2 regions of the Rahnella inusitata genome follow, and region 2 is predicted to be linked to the other one. Evidence: predicted binding sites of a transcription regulator. Region 2 holds the regulator's gene; the other holds the start of a gene.
The links. Region 2 encodes sigma-54, which starts transcription at its own class of promoters, with help from an activator protein. Its sites were predicted from a motif close to GTTGGCACANNTTTCGCTNT; they were not measured.
Positions count from the first base shown of each region.

Region 1: I2123_RS06670 (gamma-glutamyltransferase family protein) is a predicted target of sigma-54. The motif match lies at 4,191-4,210, and genes of this name have one in related genera.

Region 1 is NZ_CP065024.1:1,408,239-1,416,302, forward strand. Features, by position in the region: gene hpxZ (oxalurate catabolism protein HpxZ) at 500-883, opposite strand; gene I2123_RS06660 (AtzE family amidohydrolase) at 917-2,314, opposite strand; gene hpxX (oxalurate catabolism protein HpxX) at 2,311-2,505, opposite strand; gene I2123_RS06670 (gamma-glutamyltransferase family protein) at 2,521-4,107, opposite strand; gene I2123_RS06675 (MurR/RpiR family transcriptional regulator) at 4,318-5,157, shown strand; gene I2123_RS06680 (transporter substrate-binding domain-containing protein) at 5,422-6,207, shown strand; gene I2123_RS06685 (amino acid ABC transporter permease) at 6,232-6,900, shown strand; gene I2123_RS06690 (ABC transporter permease subunit) at 6,897-7,550, shown strand; gene I2123_RS06695 (amino acid ABC transporter ATP-binding protein) at 7,550-8,064, shown strand, end outside.
Region 2 is NZ_CP065024.1:4,602,504-4,610,567, reverse strand. Features, by position in the region: gene I2123_RS21485 (BglG family transcription antiterminator) at 1-1,678, shown strand, start outside; gene npr (PTS phosphocarrier protein NPr) at 1,704-1,976, opposite strand; gene rapZ (RNase adapter RapZ) at 1,973-2,827, opposite strand; gene ptsN (PTS IIA-like nitrogen regulatory protein PtsN) at 2,895-3,365, opposite strand; gene hpf (ribosome hibernation promoting factor) at 3,475-3,762, opposite strand; gene rpoN (RNA polymerase factor sigma-54) at 3,786-5,219, opposite strand; gene lptB (LPS export ABC transporter ATP-binding protein) at 5,322-6,047, opposite strand; gene lptA (lipopolysaccharide ABC transporter substrate-binding protein LptA) at 6,054-6,611, opposite strand; gene lptC (LPS export ABC transporter periplasmic protein LptC) at 6,589-7,158, opposite strand; gene kdsC (3-deoxy-manno-octulosonate-8-phosphatase KdsC) at 7,155-7,721, opposite strand; gene kdsD (arabinose-5-phosphate isomerase KdsD) at 7,738-8,064, opposite strand, start outside.

The sequences.
Region 1 (8,064 bases), 1.5 Mb from region 2:
GGTTACAACCCGCGCCAAAACGCCGCGCGGTTTTCCACCTCTTCCTCCGGCGTGATTTTTGAAAGCGGCCAGAAGTTTTAGGTCACAACTTCACCGGCTCAGGATGAGAAAAAAGCCTGTTAAAATTTCGAAATGACTCGAGCAGCTATGACAAATGGCGATAACAGCAACATACAAATAAAACCCCAAGCCCCAAAACCAAAAACCCAGCGATGCTTTTAAGATCCCGCCAAGGCGCGATAAAAAAATTTTGCTGAGAGAGTGTTTCGAGACCTATGGCTCGAAGACCGAACGAAGGGACCGCGGAGCGGCAAGATTTTGCGCCTCCACGGAGGTCACAGAACACGTCCATCGGTCTGGCGACAGCGCGTGTTTGAAAAAGCGGGGAGAGATCCAAGAGAGGGAAAGCAATTCCCTCTCTTGGTCGGTTTCGGCGCGAAAAGCCAGGTGATCACCGTTATTGAAAAACCGAAATTTTCTCGATCAAACCATCAAACCATCAAACCATCAAACTGACATGGGCTGCCACAATCTTCCATCCACTCAACATTTTGACCCACGTCTGCTGCTGTCGCCCAATTTTGTCCGTACCTTCGCGGCGAAACTCGGTACTGGCGATCGCCATGTCATCGCCAAACGTGGTGATCGTCGTGTTGATCAAATCGCGATCCAGCCCCTGAGAAGGGCGCGCAGCGCGGAATTCACGGATGGCTTCGATGCCGTAAAGATTTTCCCCTGCGCCGTAGCGCACAGTCCGCGGATCATGCCAGAACAGCTCGTCGAGCACGGCGGTGTCGTTGGTGATCAGCGCCTGCTCATAACGATAAAATGCCGCATTCATTTCGGCGAGGATCGCCGGGCGGTCAATATTGTCAGTTTTCATGATTAACTCTCTTCACCCTGGAAAACGGTAATGTCAGATCACCGAAGAACTGCTGACTTTCACGATACCTTGTTGCTCAAGCGCCCACGCGGCGCGCAGGCACAGGTCTTCCCGCCACGGCGGAGCAATCAGTTGTAACCCTATCGGCAGACCCGTTGCGGTGGTTACCGGCACGGTCACCACCGGCAGGCCAAGGAACGAAATCGGCTGCGTCAACATTCCCATACTGGCGCGCGTTGGCAGGTCCAGACCGTTGATGTGGATCGTTTCCTGACCCAGTAAAGTCGCCGGACACGGCGTGGCTGGCGCAATCAAGATGTCCCAATGGTCGAACAATGGCAACACCTGTTGCTGAAACTGATGACGGAAACGCTGCGCCTGCACGTACCACGCCGCCGGGATCATGGCGCCTGCCAGCAAACGCTCGCGGGAAAGTGGCTCAAACTGTTCAGGAATACTGCGCAGTTTGGGTAAATACTGATTGCCGCCTTCCGAGGCGCTGATGATGAACGCCGCAGAACGCGCCAGTTCAGCCTGCGGCATCTCGATCTCTTCCTGAGCCTCCAGCGCCTGCGCTACCTTCAGCACGGCGGCTTTGGCGTGCTCATCGCACCACGTCGAAAAATATCCGCCGAGGACAGCAGTGCGTAAACCCTGTTGGCCGCGCTTAAGCTGCGAAAACGTCTCGGTATTCGGCTTGTCAGCCTGAAAATGATCCTGCGGATCGGTGCCCTGAATTGCGTCGTAGACCTGCGAAAGATCTTCGCTGCACCTCGCCAGGGGGCCGAGATGATCGAGGCTGGCGACAAACGGCTGGCTTCCGCTGCGGGAGATCCGCCCGAAAGTCGGTTTCAGGCCGAGAATGCCGGAGAGCGAGGCGGGCACGCGGATCGAACCGTTGGTGTCGCTGCCAAGCGTGAAATGCACCAGACCGGCAGCGACCGCCGCCGCCGAACCGCCGGAAGATCCACCTGCGACGCGGGAAAGATCGCGCGGGTTACGCGTCGCGCCATAGTGACTGTTTTCGGTGGTGAAACCGTAGGCGTAGGCGTCCATATTCAACATGCCTGACAGCGTCGCGCCCTGTGCGGCCAGCCGTGAAATGGTCCAGGCATCGTGCCGCGCGGCGGCGTTGCTGCTGTTGAGGCTGGCACCGGCCAGCGTGACTTCGCCCGCGACGTCCAGCAGGTTTTTCACCGCATAAGGAATACCGGCCAGCGGCGGTAACGTTGTACCGCTGGCGCGGGCTTTGTCGACTTTCGCGGCTTCGCTCAGCATCCTGTCGCGGGTGATGTGGGTGTACGCGTTGATGACCGGATTCGCCTGTTCTATGGCGTCGAGCGTGGTGGTGGCGACTTCGCTGGCGGAGATGTGGCCCTGCGCAATCGCCTGATGCAGCTGGCTGATGGAGAAATTTTCTAACGATTTCATGCTCTGTATACCCCGGCGATTTCCAGGCGCGGGTCGAGCGGTAAATCCATCAGCGGCTGCGCCATCTGCGCGATGCGGCTAAATTGCACCAGTAATTCCTGACGACGTGCGTCGTCGAGTTCCAGCGCCAGTACGGATTCCATCTGGCGGACATACGCAGCCCATTGGAGCTCAGCAGGTGTGTTTTTCATGGTGTTTTCTCCTTATCAAAAACCGGCAGCGCTGCCGTTGCTACGCGGGTCAGACGCGCCCTCAAACATGCCGTTGGTGTGGCGCACAATCGCGCCCGCATGGCCGACGGCTTCGCTGAAATCCGGTAACAGCTCGACGTCGTGACCGCGCTGGCGCAGCCCGGCGAGCGTCGGATATTCGAAGCGGCCTTCCAGTTTCAGTGAGTCGGAGCTTTCGCCCCAGGTGCGGCCGAGCAGCCAGCGCGGGCCGCTGATCGCTTGTTGTAAGGATTGCCCCTGCACCACGTGACGGATGAACACTGCCGCCTGCGTTTGCGGCTGGCCGTCACCGCCCATCGAGCCGTACACCATCGTGCGACCGTCGTATAAACGGGCGGCGGCCGGGTTGAGCGTATGGAACGGTTGTTTGCCCGGCGCCAGCGCCAGCAAATGATCCGGATCGAGACTGAAAGACGCACCGCGGTTTTGCCACAGCACGCCGCTCTCCGGCAGCACCACGCCGCTGCCAAATTCATGATAAATGCTTTGGATGAACGAGACCGCCAGCCCGCTGCTGTCCATCACGCCCATCCAGACAGTATCGCCCGGCCCTTTGCCTTTGCCCCAGTCGGCGGCGCTGTGCGGTTTGATGCGGGTGGCGAGGGCATCGAGATACTGCGGATCGAGCAGGCTTTGGGCGTCCTGCGTCATCATGCGTGGATCGGTGATGAAACGATCGCGCAGCCCGAACGCCAGTTTGGTGGCTTCAACGATGCTGTGAATCGTGGCGCCTTCGTCCATGCTTTCGAGTGACAGACGGTCGGTCAGGCCGAGGATCGCCAGTGAGACCAGCCCCTGCGTCGGTGGCGTCAGATTGTAGATTTCGCCCTTACTGTGTTTGAGGCGCAAGGGCACGCGGCGCTGCGGTTTGTACGCCGCGAGATCGGCGCGGGTGACCGGCATACCGAGCTTTTCCATATCGGCGGCCATGCTGTCGGCCAGTTCACCCCGGTAGAAACTGCCCAGTCCGTCTTCGCACAGCATCGATAATGTTTGTGCCAGCTGCGGTTGTGTGAAGCGGTTCCCGGCGCGCGGCACTTCTCCGTTGGGCAGAAACACATCGGCGAAAGAGCGGATGTCTTTGAGTTCGTGCTGCTTGGAGCGGGTGGCGGCTTCCTGCGAGGCGGTGACCGGAATTCCGTCGGAGGCGTAACGGATCGCGTCACGCAACAAGCGCGACAGCGGTTTTTGCTCGCCGCCAAATTCAGCGGAAACGTTCAGCGCTTCCTGCCATCCGCCCACGGTGCCCGCGACGGTGAGCGCCGATTTCGGGCCGCGGTGCGGAATGTGTGTGTCACCGGCATAAAAATCCAGAGAAGCGAGGGAGCCAGCCGCGCCGCTGGCGTCGATGGCGACCGGATTGCCCTGTGGCGGTACAATCAGCCAAAAGCCGTCGCCGCCGAGCCCGTTCATGTGCGGATACACCACGGCGATGGTTGCGGCTGCGGCCACCATGGCTTCGATGGCATTACCGCCTTCGCGTAATACCGCAAGCGCACTCTGGCTCGCCAGATGATGAGGCGTGACCGCCATTCCTAACGGTGCGCTGTTACTGTTAATCATGCGATGTCCTTTGTTGCGTGTCTTTTCTTATGTGCTGATGTCAGTCCGCGCGTGCAGGGTAAGAGGGCGCGATGTCATTAAGTTAAGCAAGAGGTGTTCCACATCCGCAGGAAAGTGCCGCGTTGACGGATAAATTCGCTTGCATTGGCAAGCATAGTGCATGGTATGTTCCGCCCATTCATTGAAACTTCCGTTACAAAAGGGTCGGACATGAAACAAATTGATGAGCGTCTGCGCGACCATTACCCGGCGTTGACGCCGCAGGAACAACGCGTAGCCGACTTTATCTTCGCCAGTATTGACGACCTGATGAGCTACAACAGCGCAGAGCTGGCGCGGCTTAGCGGAGTGTCAAAGGCCACGGTCAGCCGCCTGTTTAAGCGGCTCGGCTACCCAAGTTATCGCGACATGCGCGATGAAATGCGCACGCTGCGCCAGAGCGGAATGCCGCTGACCGACAGCCGCGATGCGGTGCAGGGAAACACCCTGTTGTCCCGGCACTACAAGCAGGAAATGGCCAACCTGACGCAGTGGATTAATCAGATCGACGGCGCGCAGTTCAGTGCGCTGACCGCCGCGCTGAGTCAGGCGCGGCAGGTGCGTCTGCTGGGCTTTCGCAACAGCTATCCGGTGGCGTTACATCTGCGCCAGCAGCTGATTCAGGTGCGACCAGGCGTGACGATGATGCCGCAGCCGGGGCAGACGCTGGCGGAAGAGCTGGTAGACCTGACCGCGCAGGATGTGGTGATTTTCGTCGCGTTCCGCCGCAGACCGCGCATGGCGAAGGCCATTCTGACCCAGTTGCAAACACTGGGCGTGCCGGTGCTGCTTGTCTGCGAACCGCAGGCGCAGACGCTGACTGCACTGGCGACCTGGCATCTGGCGACGCCACTCGACAGCGTGTCGGCGTTTGACAGCTATTCTTCGGCGATGAGTCTGGCAAATTTGCTCAGCAACGCGTTGCTGCACGAAATGCTGGCCTCAGGGCGTCAGCGAATTCATCAGATAAACGATATGTACAGCGATCTCGACGAACTCGAACAGCGCTGATTCCCGATTCAGGTTCAAACAGGGCGCTTTTTTGGTGCCTTCGCACAATGACGGTGCGCCGCCATTTTTACTTTTCGCGTCTTTCTGCTCTGCCACAGGGCAAAAGGCGCCACCCCAAACAGTCCCCATTCCCCGTAATTCCTTGTCATAGCGTGACTTCGTCCACATTTTTTCGATTGAACCGCTTTTGGCACATTCGTTGCAAAGTCATGTTTATAAGAATCTATCGTTCCAAAAACCTTTCACCGGAGATAATCTATGAACATGAACAAACGGCTGTTGGCGTGGGCAGGTGTTGCAATGCTGGTTCTTCAGGCATCGGGCGCGATAGCCGATCAGTTGCAGAATATTCAGAAGCGCGGCGTGCTGCGCGTGGCCGTGCCGCAGGATTTCCCGCCGTTTGGTTCGGTGGGCAAGGATCTGCAGCCGGAAGGGTATGACATCGACATGGCGCAGTATCTGGCCGACAAGATGAAACTTAAGTTGCAACTGGTGCCGGTCACCAGCGCCAACCGCGTACCTTATCTGCAAACCGATAAAGTGGATCTGGTGATCTCCAGCCTCGGGAAGAACGCCGAGCGTGAGAAAGTCATCGATTTCAGTAACGCTTACGCACCGTTTTTCCTCGGCGTGTTTGGCGCGAAGGGCGACAAGCTGGCGGAGCTGAGCGCGCTTTCCGGCAAAACCATCGGCGTAACCCGTGGTGCGGTAGAAGATCTGGCGCTGACTGATGTGGCACCGAAAGACGCCAAAATTCAGCGTTACGAAGACAACAACACCACGCTGTCGGCGTACCTGTCCGGTCAGGTGGAATACATCGCTACCGGCAACCTGGTGGTAGCGGCGATTGCCCGAATGAACCCGGCCAAAGCGCCTGAATCCAAAGTGATGCTAAAAGATTCGCCGTGTTTCGTTGGCCTGCGTAAAGACGAACCGGCGTTGAAAGAGAAAGTGAACGAACTGATTGCCGAAGGCGTTAAAGATAAGACGCTGAACACGTTGTCCGAAAAATGGATGAAGGCTCCGCTGCCGGCTTCCATCGGCGCGTAATCAGTGGTTTGACGAGGATCTTTCATGACCTATCAGCTTAACTTTAGCGCGCTGTGGCCGTATATGCCGGAGCTGTTGGCCGGTTTATGGACCACCATTGAGCTGACGGTGATGGCAACGATTGGCGGCGTCGCGATCGGGATTTGCGGCGCGGCCATTCGCTGCGGCAACCATAAAATCCTGCGGACGGTCTGGGGCGTGTATGTCGAAGCCATCCGTAATACGCCGTTTGTCGTACAGCTGTTTTTCATCGTATTTGGTCTGCCGGCCATCGGTTTGAAAATGACCGCAGGCGAAGCGGCGCTGCTGGCGATGCTGATTAACCTCGGCGCGTACAGCACCGAAATCATCCGCGCGGGTATTCAGGTAACGCCGAAAGGCCAGTGGGAAGCGGGGCGCGTGCTGGGGCTGAGCCGCAGTCAGACATTTCTGCGTATCGTTCTGCCGCCGTCGCTCAAGCGTATTTACCCGTCGCTGGTCAGCCAGTGCATTATCGTGATGCTCGGTTCTTCCGTCGTGTCGCAGGTGTCCTATGAAGAACTGACGTTCGCCGCCAACCTGATTCAGTCGCGCACGTTCCTCAGTTTTGAAGTGTATCTGGTCACCACATTGTTCTATTTATTGTTGTCGGTTGCGATGCGTCAGTTATTGCTGCTGGCCGGACGCCGCTTCTTTGGGAGTGATAACGGATGATGACGTTTTCCGACTGGGACATTGTGCGCAATTTGCTGCTGGCGGCGCGCTGGACGATTCTGCTCTCCCTGACCGCATTCATTGGCGGCACGCTGGTTACTTTGCCGCTGTTGCTGATGCGCCTGACCAAACGCCGCTGGCCGTCGTTGTTTGTGCGGTTGTATTCCGAACTGTTTCAGGGCACGCCGCTGCTGATGCAGCTGTTTCTGGCGTTCTTCGGCCTCGGTTTGTTTGGTATCAACGTCAGCCCCTGGACCGCTGCTGCACTTGCGCTGACCTTGTATACCAGTGCCTATCTGGTGGATATCTGGAGCGGCAGCATCGCCGCACTGCCAAAAGGCCAGTGGGAAGCGTCACGCTGCCTCGGCCTGAATTTTGGCCAGACGCTGTGGCGCGTGGTCGCCCCGCAGGCGCTGCGCATCGCGATTGCGCCAACGGTGGGATTTTCTGTTCAGGTGGTGAAAGGCACTGCGCTGGCGTCGATTATCGGTTTTGTCGAGCTGACCAAAGCGGGCACGATGCTCAATAACGTGACGTTTGAGCCGTTCAAAGTGTTCGGATTAGTGGCGCTGGGCTACTTCCTGATGTGTTATCCGCTGTCGCGTTACAGTCAGCATTTAGAAAAATCGTTGCGTGGAGATAAACAGTAATGCCGCTGATCACAATCAATCAGGTTCAAAAGTTTTACGGCCAGAATCACGTCCTGAAAGGCGTGGATCTGGATATCGACAGCGGTGAAGTGATCTCCATCATTGGCCGCAGCGGTTCCGGGAAAAGTACGTTGCTGCGCTGCATGAACGGGCTGGAAGGGTATCAGGACGGCAGCATTAAACTCGGCGGGATGACCATCACCGATCGCGACTCGCAGGCGCGCGACATCAGCCGCTCGGTCGGCATGGTGTTCCAGAGCTTTAATCTTTTCCCGCACATGACCGCGCTGGAAAATGTCATGCTGGCACCGCGCCGCGTGCTGAAAAAATCCGCGGCTGAATGCCGTGAACTGGCCGCGCAGATGCTGGCGAAAGTCGGACTGGCGGATCGCATGGATTATTACCCCTCCAACCTTTCCGGCGGCCAGCAGCAACGCGTGGCGATCGCCCGTGCGCTGGCGATGAACCCGAAAGTGCTGCTGTGTGATGAAATCACCTCGGCGCTCGACCCGGA
Region 2 (8,064 bases):
ACGTAAACCGAACCCGACGCCGCGCACTGCTGCCGAACGGGTGAAGACGTTGCTGATCCGCTTTTTGACCTCAGCTTTTTCACTGAAGCTGGAAGATCTGGCCGATGAATGGTTTGTCAGCCGGGGAACCCTGCAAAATGATATGGCTGAGGTGAGGGAGCATCTGACGCGCTACCACCTGAATATCGAAACCAAACCGCGTTACGGCATGAAGCTGTTCGGCGCAGAACTGGCGATCCGCGCCTGTCTGACCGATTTACTGTTTCAGCTCGATGCCGAAGAGCAGGCCAATCCGCTGCTGAAAGCCGAGAGTCTGGAGCCAGAGGCGCTGGTGCCGCTGACGCGGTTCATGCATCAGCTGCTGACGCAGTCGTCTATTCAGCTGACCGATGCGGGTGAGCAGTATCTGATTCTGTACTGTGCGGTGGCGATCAAGCGCATTACCGGCGGTTATCCGCTGACGGATTTCGACGCGGAAGAGGGCGATCCGGCGGTGAAGCAGGTCTCCCTGCGGCTGGCGGAAGAGCTGAAAAGTCTGGTCGGTAAGGAAATTCCGGCGTCCGAAGAGGCGTATTTACGGGTGAATATCGCCGCGCGTCGCGTGCAGAACATTCTGCCGACCGACATTAACGCCGATGACGATGAATCGCTGGTCGATTACATTCTTTCGTATATCAACGCGCACTATAACTATGATTTGCAGGGCGACAAGCAGCTACGTGCGGATCTGCTCACGCATATCAAGACCATGATTACGCGGGTGAAATATCAGATAAACATCCCTAATCCGCTGCTGAGTAACATCAAACAGCATTATCCGATGGCGTATGACGTTACGCTGGCGGCGGTCTCCAGTTGGGGGAAATATACGCCGTATACGCTGAGCGAAAACGAAATCGGTTTTCTGGTGCTGCACATCGGCGTCGGGCTGGAGCGGCACTACGACATCGGCTATCAGCGCCATCCGCAGGTAATGATGGTGTGCGATACCGGCAATTCCACCATCCGTATGATTCAGGCGCAGATCAGCCGTAAGTATCCGCAGCTGGTGATGAAGCAAATCGTATCCTTGCGCGATTACGAGAAACTGGAGCACATTGACGAAGATTTTATTATCTCGAATGCGCGCATCAGCGAGAAGAATAAGCCGGTGGTGGTGCTGTCGCCGTTCCCGACGGAATATCAGATGGAACAGCTCGGTAAGCTGGTGCTGGTGGATCGCACCCGGCCTTATATGCTGGAAAAATTCTTCGACGAAAAACACTTCATGATCATCAACGAACCGATGACGCAGGCGGAGCTGTTTCGCCATGTGTGTTCGCAGCTGGAAGAAGAAGGGTATGTCGATCAGGCATTTTACCCGTCGGTGGTAGAGCGCGAGGAAATTGTCTCTACCATGCTGGGTGAAGGCATTGCATTGCCGCATTCGCTAGGCTTGCTGGCGAAGAAAACCGTGGTGATCACCTTGCTGTCGCAGCAGGGCATCGCCTGGGGCGAAGGGGAAACGGCGCATGTGATTTTCCTGCTGGCGATCAGCAAGGCAGATTACGAAGAGGCGATGGCGATTTACGATTTGTTCGTGACGTTTGTGCGGGAGCGTTCGATGAGCCGTTTGCTGAGCAGTGAGAATTTTGAGAGCTTTAAGGCCATTGCGATCGACTGTTTAAGCCGCATCTAATACGGCTTAAACAGGGGGGTAATTCTCAGTCTTCATCGAATCCGGAATTAATCAGATTCACTACGGCGCTCAGCGCTTCAGCTTCATCGGGGCCGGTGGCTTCGATTTCGATTTGCTGGCCTTTCGGCGAATCGAGCATCAGCAGGGCGATCACGCTGCTGGCTTCCGCTTCAATGCCTGTGCCGTTGCGCAGCATCACTTCTGATTCAAAACTCTGCACCAGTTCAAACAACTTCATCGCCGGACGGGCGTGCATCCCTAACCGGTTTTTGATTTCTACCGTTTGTTTCACCGTCATGATTTGCGTTTTTCCAGCGTGCGATGGCGGGACTGAACATTCTTCCCACGGGAACGAAAATAGTCGGCCAGTTCTTCCGCGATATACACCGAACGGTGTTTACCGCCAGTACAACCAATGGCGACGGTCAGATAGCTGCGGTTGTTGGTCTCCAGCGCGGGCAGCCATTGTTCGAGATAGCTGCGGGTCTGGTAGATAAAGTTGTGCACTTCGGTATGACGGTCGAGGAAGGCTGCGACGGGCTTATCCAGGCCAGTCATCGGGCGCAGTTTCGGATCCCAATGCGGGTTCGGCAGGAAACGCACGTCGAAGACGTAATCGGCATCAATCGGCAGGCCATGTTTGAAACCAAAGGATTCGAAGACCATCGTCAGTTCGCGTTCACGTTTGCCCAAAAGGCGGGTACGCAGCATTTCTGCCAGCTCGTGAACCGACATTTCGGAGGTGTCGATGATCAGATCGGCGGCGGAACGCAGCGGTTCGAGCAGATCGGCTTCTTCATCGATGGCACTTTCGAGGGACAGATTTTTGCTGGAAAGCGGGTGCAGACGACGGGTGTCGCTGTAACGGCGGATCAGGGTATTGCGGTCGGCGTCGAGGAACAGCAACTGCGGCGAGAAACTCTCGGGCAGTTGTGACATCGCATACTCATAAACTTCCGGTGTTTCTGGCATGTTGCGCACGTCAATGCTGACGGCGGCGGACGTATTGCGCTCGACAAGCGTCTGGGCAAGCTGCGGCAGTAACACCACCGGCAGATTGTCCACACAGTAAAATCCCATGTCTTCTAATGCCCTTAGGGCAACCGACTTCCCGGAACCGGAACGGCCGCTGACTATCATCAGCACCATGGTGTCACTCCCCTGGCATTCAGTGTTCAGAATTCACTTTCCCGGCGTGCGGCCGGGAATCTTAAAATTATTCGTTTTCTGTCATTATCTTGAACAGTTCTTCGTCGCTTTGCGCTCCGCGCAGTCGGCGACACACTGTTTTATCTGCCAATTTCTTGGCCACTAAAGACAAGGTGTGTAAGTGGGTTTTACATTGATCTGCAGGAACCAGCAAGGCAAAAAGCAGATCTACCGGCTGATTGTCGATAGCGTCAAACGCGATCGGTTGTTCGAGCTGAATGAACACGCCGACGGCGCGTAACGTATCTTCTTCCAGCTTGCCGTGCGGGATGGCGATCCCGGCACCGATCCCGGTGCTGCCCATACGCTCACGGGTCAAAATGGCGTCGAAAATCACCTGTGGTGACAAATTCAGTTGTTTGGCCGCCAGCTCGCTGATGATTTCCAGCGCACGTTTTTTGCTGGCGCAATGAACGCCGCTTTTGGTGCATTCGGCATTGAGCACCGACGTTAATTGCATTGCTATATCGTTGATCATGTCATCTTCACTTTTGCGCTGATTCACCCTTAAAGCTATATCGGCTCGTTCCCCGAAGGTCACAAGCCGATGCCTGAAGGTTTGTAGCACAGGGTTGGCTACATGAATGTCAGTGCTGTTTCAGTTTGTCTTTATGTTTGTTCAGCTGACGGGCCAGTTTATCAACCAGGCCGTCAATCGCTGCGTACATATCCTGATGTTCCGAGGTGGCATGCAACTCGCCTCCGTTCACATGCAGTGTCGCTTCCGCGACTTTTTGCACTTTTTCAACGCTTAACACCACATACACCTGATTAATCCTGTCGAAATACTGTTCTAACTTCGCCAGTTTCAACGAGATAAATTCTCTCAGGGGATCGGTGATCTCAATGTGATGTCCGGTAATGTTGAGCTGCATAATGTCTTCCTTCTCTGTTGAGGTCAAACTAACTGTTTACGCTGGTTTGAGGGCGGGATGGACAAAGACTCTCGGTATTTTGCAACGGTACGGCGTGCAACCATGATGCCCTGATCGGAAAGCAGGGTTGCTAACTTACTGTCGCTCAGCGGTTTTACAGGATTCTCCGCTGCAATTAATTTCTTCACCAGCGCCCGGATTGCGGTGGACGATGCCTCGCCGCCGCTGTCAGTACTGACATGGCTGGAGAAGAAATACTTCAGTTCGAAAATGCCGCGCGGGCTGTGCAGGAACTTCTGCGTCGTCACGCGCGAAATCGTCGATTCATGCATTTCAACGGCGCTGGCGATATCGGCCAGCACCATCGGTTTCATGTATTCATCACCCATCTCAAAGAACGCCTGCTGCTGTTCGACAATGCAGCGCGTGACCTTCAGGAGGGTATCGTTACGGCTTTCCAGACTTTTGATCAGCCACTTGGCTTCCTGCAGATTGCTGCGGATAAACTGTCCGTCGCTGTCGCTGCGGGTGGAATTGCCCATCGCGGCGTACTGCTGGTTGATCTTCAGCCGTGGAATGCTGTCTGAGTTCAGTTCGACCGACCAGACGCCGGACACTTTGCGCACCAGTACATCCGGGATCACGTATTCGGATTCGCCGGTATTGATCGACTGTCCCGGACGCGGATCAAGAGACTGGATCAGGAGCATCGCTCCTTTCAGTGTATCTTCTTTTAGACGGGTTGATCGCATAAGTGCACGGAAATCATGGTTCGCCAGCAGATCCAGATGTTCGCTAATGATAAGTCTGGCTTCTGTGATGAAAGGCGTTTCCGGGACGTACTGGGAAAGCTGAATCAGCAGGCAGTCGCGCAGATCGCGCGCCGCCACACCCACCGGGTCAAAACGCTGAACGCGCTTTAGAACGGCTTCGACTTCATCCATGGTGACGTTTTCATCGCCGATACTTTCGAGGATGTCGTCGAGAGAAATTGTCAGGTAACCGGTGTCATCCACGGCGTCGACAATGGAGGTCGCGATAGCGGCGTCGGTGTCAGAAAACGGCGTCAGCTCGACCTGCCACATCAGGTAATCCTGCAATGTCTGGGTCGTTTCGCCCTGATACACCGGCAGTTCGTCGTCGCTGTAATCATTGCCTGTCCCGGACGGCGTGCCCGCGGTGTAAATCTCATCCCAGGTGGCGTCGAGCGGCAGCTCTTCGGGCATATCTTTCTGCTCGAGGGCTTCGCGGGTATCCAGACCTTCACTGTCAGGGGTTTCGACTGCATCGATTTCATCGTGCAGGTCAGTTTGTTCCAGCAGAGGGTTGCTCTCCAGCGCGAGTTGGATCTCCTGTTGGAGCTCAAGCGTGGACAATTGCAACAGACGGATCGCCTGTTGTAATTGAGGAGTCATGGCCAGTTGTTGGCTGAATCTGAGTTGCAAACCTTGCTTCATATCTTGGCTTTATATCCGTAGATGAGTTCAAACGGCAACACGTCGGTCAGAACCGGCCCGCTTCATTGTAAAGCGAAACAGGCGCGGTTCAGGCGGCGCAGATCACAGACGGAATTCTTCACCCAGATAAACACGTTTTACTTGTTCATCAGCAAGAATGTCGGTTGGCGTGCCGTGGGCGATCAGTTTGCCCTGACTGACGATGTAGGCGCGTTCACACACGTCGAGGGTTTCACGAACGTTGTGGTCGGTAATCAGCACGCCGAGGCCGCTGTCACGCAAGTGCTCAATGATTTTTTTGATGTCGATAACGGAAATCGGGTCAACACCGGCGAAGGGTTCATCCAGCAGGATAAATTTAGGGTTCGCCGCCAGCGCACGGGCAATTTCCACACGACGGCGTTCACCACCGGACAGTGACTGACCGAGGTTATCGCGCAAATGGGAAATATGGAACTCTTCCATCAGCTCGTTGGCGCGATCGTTTCGCTGGTCTTTATTCAGGTCGTCACGGATCTGCAATACCGCCATCAGGTTATCAAACACGCTGAGGCGACGGAAAATGGACGCTTCCTGAGGCAGGTAACCAATGCCGCGACGTGCGCGGGTGTGCAATGGCAAAAGGCTGATGTCCTCGTCGTCGACGATAATGCGGCCCGCATCACGCTGGACGATACCGACCACCATGTAAAACGTGGTGGTTTTACCGGCACCGTTAGGGCCGAGTAATCCGACGATTTCGCCCGAATTAACGTTCAGGCTGACATCTTCAACGACCTTACGGCCTTTGTATGCCTTCGCCAGATTTTCTGCGATTAATTTTGCCATAAATTATCAGTTACTCTTTTTGGTCTGGCCGCCGGCTGCTGCCGGGGTCTTTTCCTGCAACTGCGTCGGGACCAGAACGGTCGTGACACGCTTGCCTTTATCACTGAAGGCTTCCATCTGCTGCTTCTGCACCAGATAGGTAATACGATCGCCTTTCACGTTGCTGTCGAGCTGTTCAAGGTACGCGTTGCCGGTGAGGGTCACCAGATCGGTTTCCACTTCATAACGGACTTTCTGCGCGTGGCCTTTGATAGGCTTGCCGTTGTCTTGTAACTGGTAGAAGGTCACAGGGTTGCCGTAGCCTTCAACCACTTCTTTGCCGGATACGCCTTGCGGGCGGATCACGACCACTTTATCGGCTTTAACCTGAATCGAACCCTGATTCACCACCACGTTCCCGGTAAAAGTCGCCGTGTTGGTGTTCACATCCAGCGCCTGATTAGCTGAATCAATGGTGATCGGTTTCGTTGTGTCATCTTTCAGCGCGAACGCCGGAATGCTGACGGCCAGCAAGGAGCCTGTGATCAGAAGATTACGGATTTTATTTTTTACTTTGAATTTCATAAGAGGTCGTTACCTTTTCGATCAGCTCTGCTGTTTTATCACGCAGATTACCACGCATTTTCATGCCGTTAGATGTAAAACCTGTACCGTAAAGCGTCACTTCATCGTCTGAAGCAACGTCTTGTGTCGTCAGGTTAACCCGTGCATTGTCCGTTTTGATTCTTTGCAGCTGCGATGTTTCCGGCGTCAGGCTATCTGCCTGCACATGCCCATAAAGATAGAGCATTTTATCCTGAGTCATCTTGGCTTTATCAGAACGCAGCACCCAGGTTGGAACTTTATTCTTGTCATACATGGTCGCCACCGGGTTGGTAAACCAGGTTACCTGATCGGTGGTGTAGTATTTGACCTGATCGGAGACCAGTTTGTAAGTCAGGCTACCCAGCGGGTCATACACCATGGTGACCGTGTGGGAGCTTTGATAGGTCGGATCCTGATCGTTAACCGCCTGCGGTGCGTCATCGGAGTTATCCGACAGCGACCAGCCAATCAGCACCAGAACAATGGCTGTCAGAACCAGAATGATCCAAAGTCTTGTTTTATTCATATCGACAGCCCTTTGGCGTCCTCCAGCTTGCCCTGCGCCAGCAGAATCAAATCACATAATTCGCGAACTGCGCCACGGCCACCGGCAATGCGGGTGACGTAATGTGCCTTTGGCAACAGGATAGGATGTGCGTCCTGAACCGCGACGGACAGACCCACTTCGGCCATCACCGGCCAGTCAATCAGGTCATCACCGATGTAAGCGACTTCCTCTGCCCGAAGCGACAGTGTATCTAACAGTTCGCGGAAGGCCAAAAGCTTATCTGATTGACCCTGATACAAGTGACGGATCCCGAGGGTTTTGGCGCGATCTTCTAATAATTTTGCATTGCGGCCTGTAATAATGGCGACCTCAATGTCAGAAGTCAGCAGGCAACGGATACCATAACCGTCGCGAACGTTGAAACTTTTCAGCTCTTCTCCCTGATTTCCCATGTAGATCAGGCCATCAGACATGACGCCGTCCACATCGCAAATCAGCAGGCGAACCGCTTTCGCCCGTTCAAGCACGTCGGTGCTGACCGGACCGTAGCAGGTATCCACCAGGGCTGTGCTAATACTCATTCAGGGCATTCCTCAATTAAACTACGCCAGCGCGCAGCATGTCGTGCATATGTAACACACCCAACAACTGGTCACCATCAGCAACCATCACACAGGTAATGTGTTTTTCCTGCATTAAATTCAGCGCATCCACTGCCAGCAGGGAAGGACGCACGCGAACGCCGCCGGTGGTCATCACATCTGCAATGGACGCCGTGTTGATATTCACGCCCATGTCGAAAATCCGGCGTAAATCGCCGTCAGTGAAGATACCCTGAATTTTCATCAGGTCGTCGCAGATGACGGTCATCCCCAGATTCTTACGGGTGATTTCCAGCAGGGCATCGCGCAAAGACGCATCGCG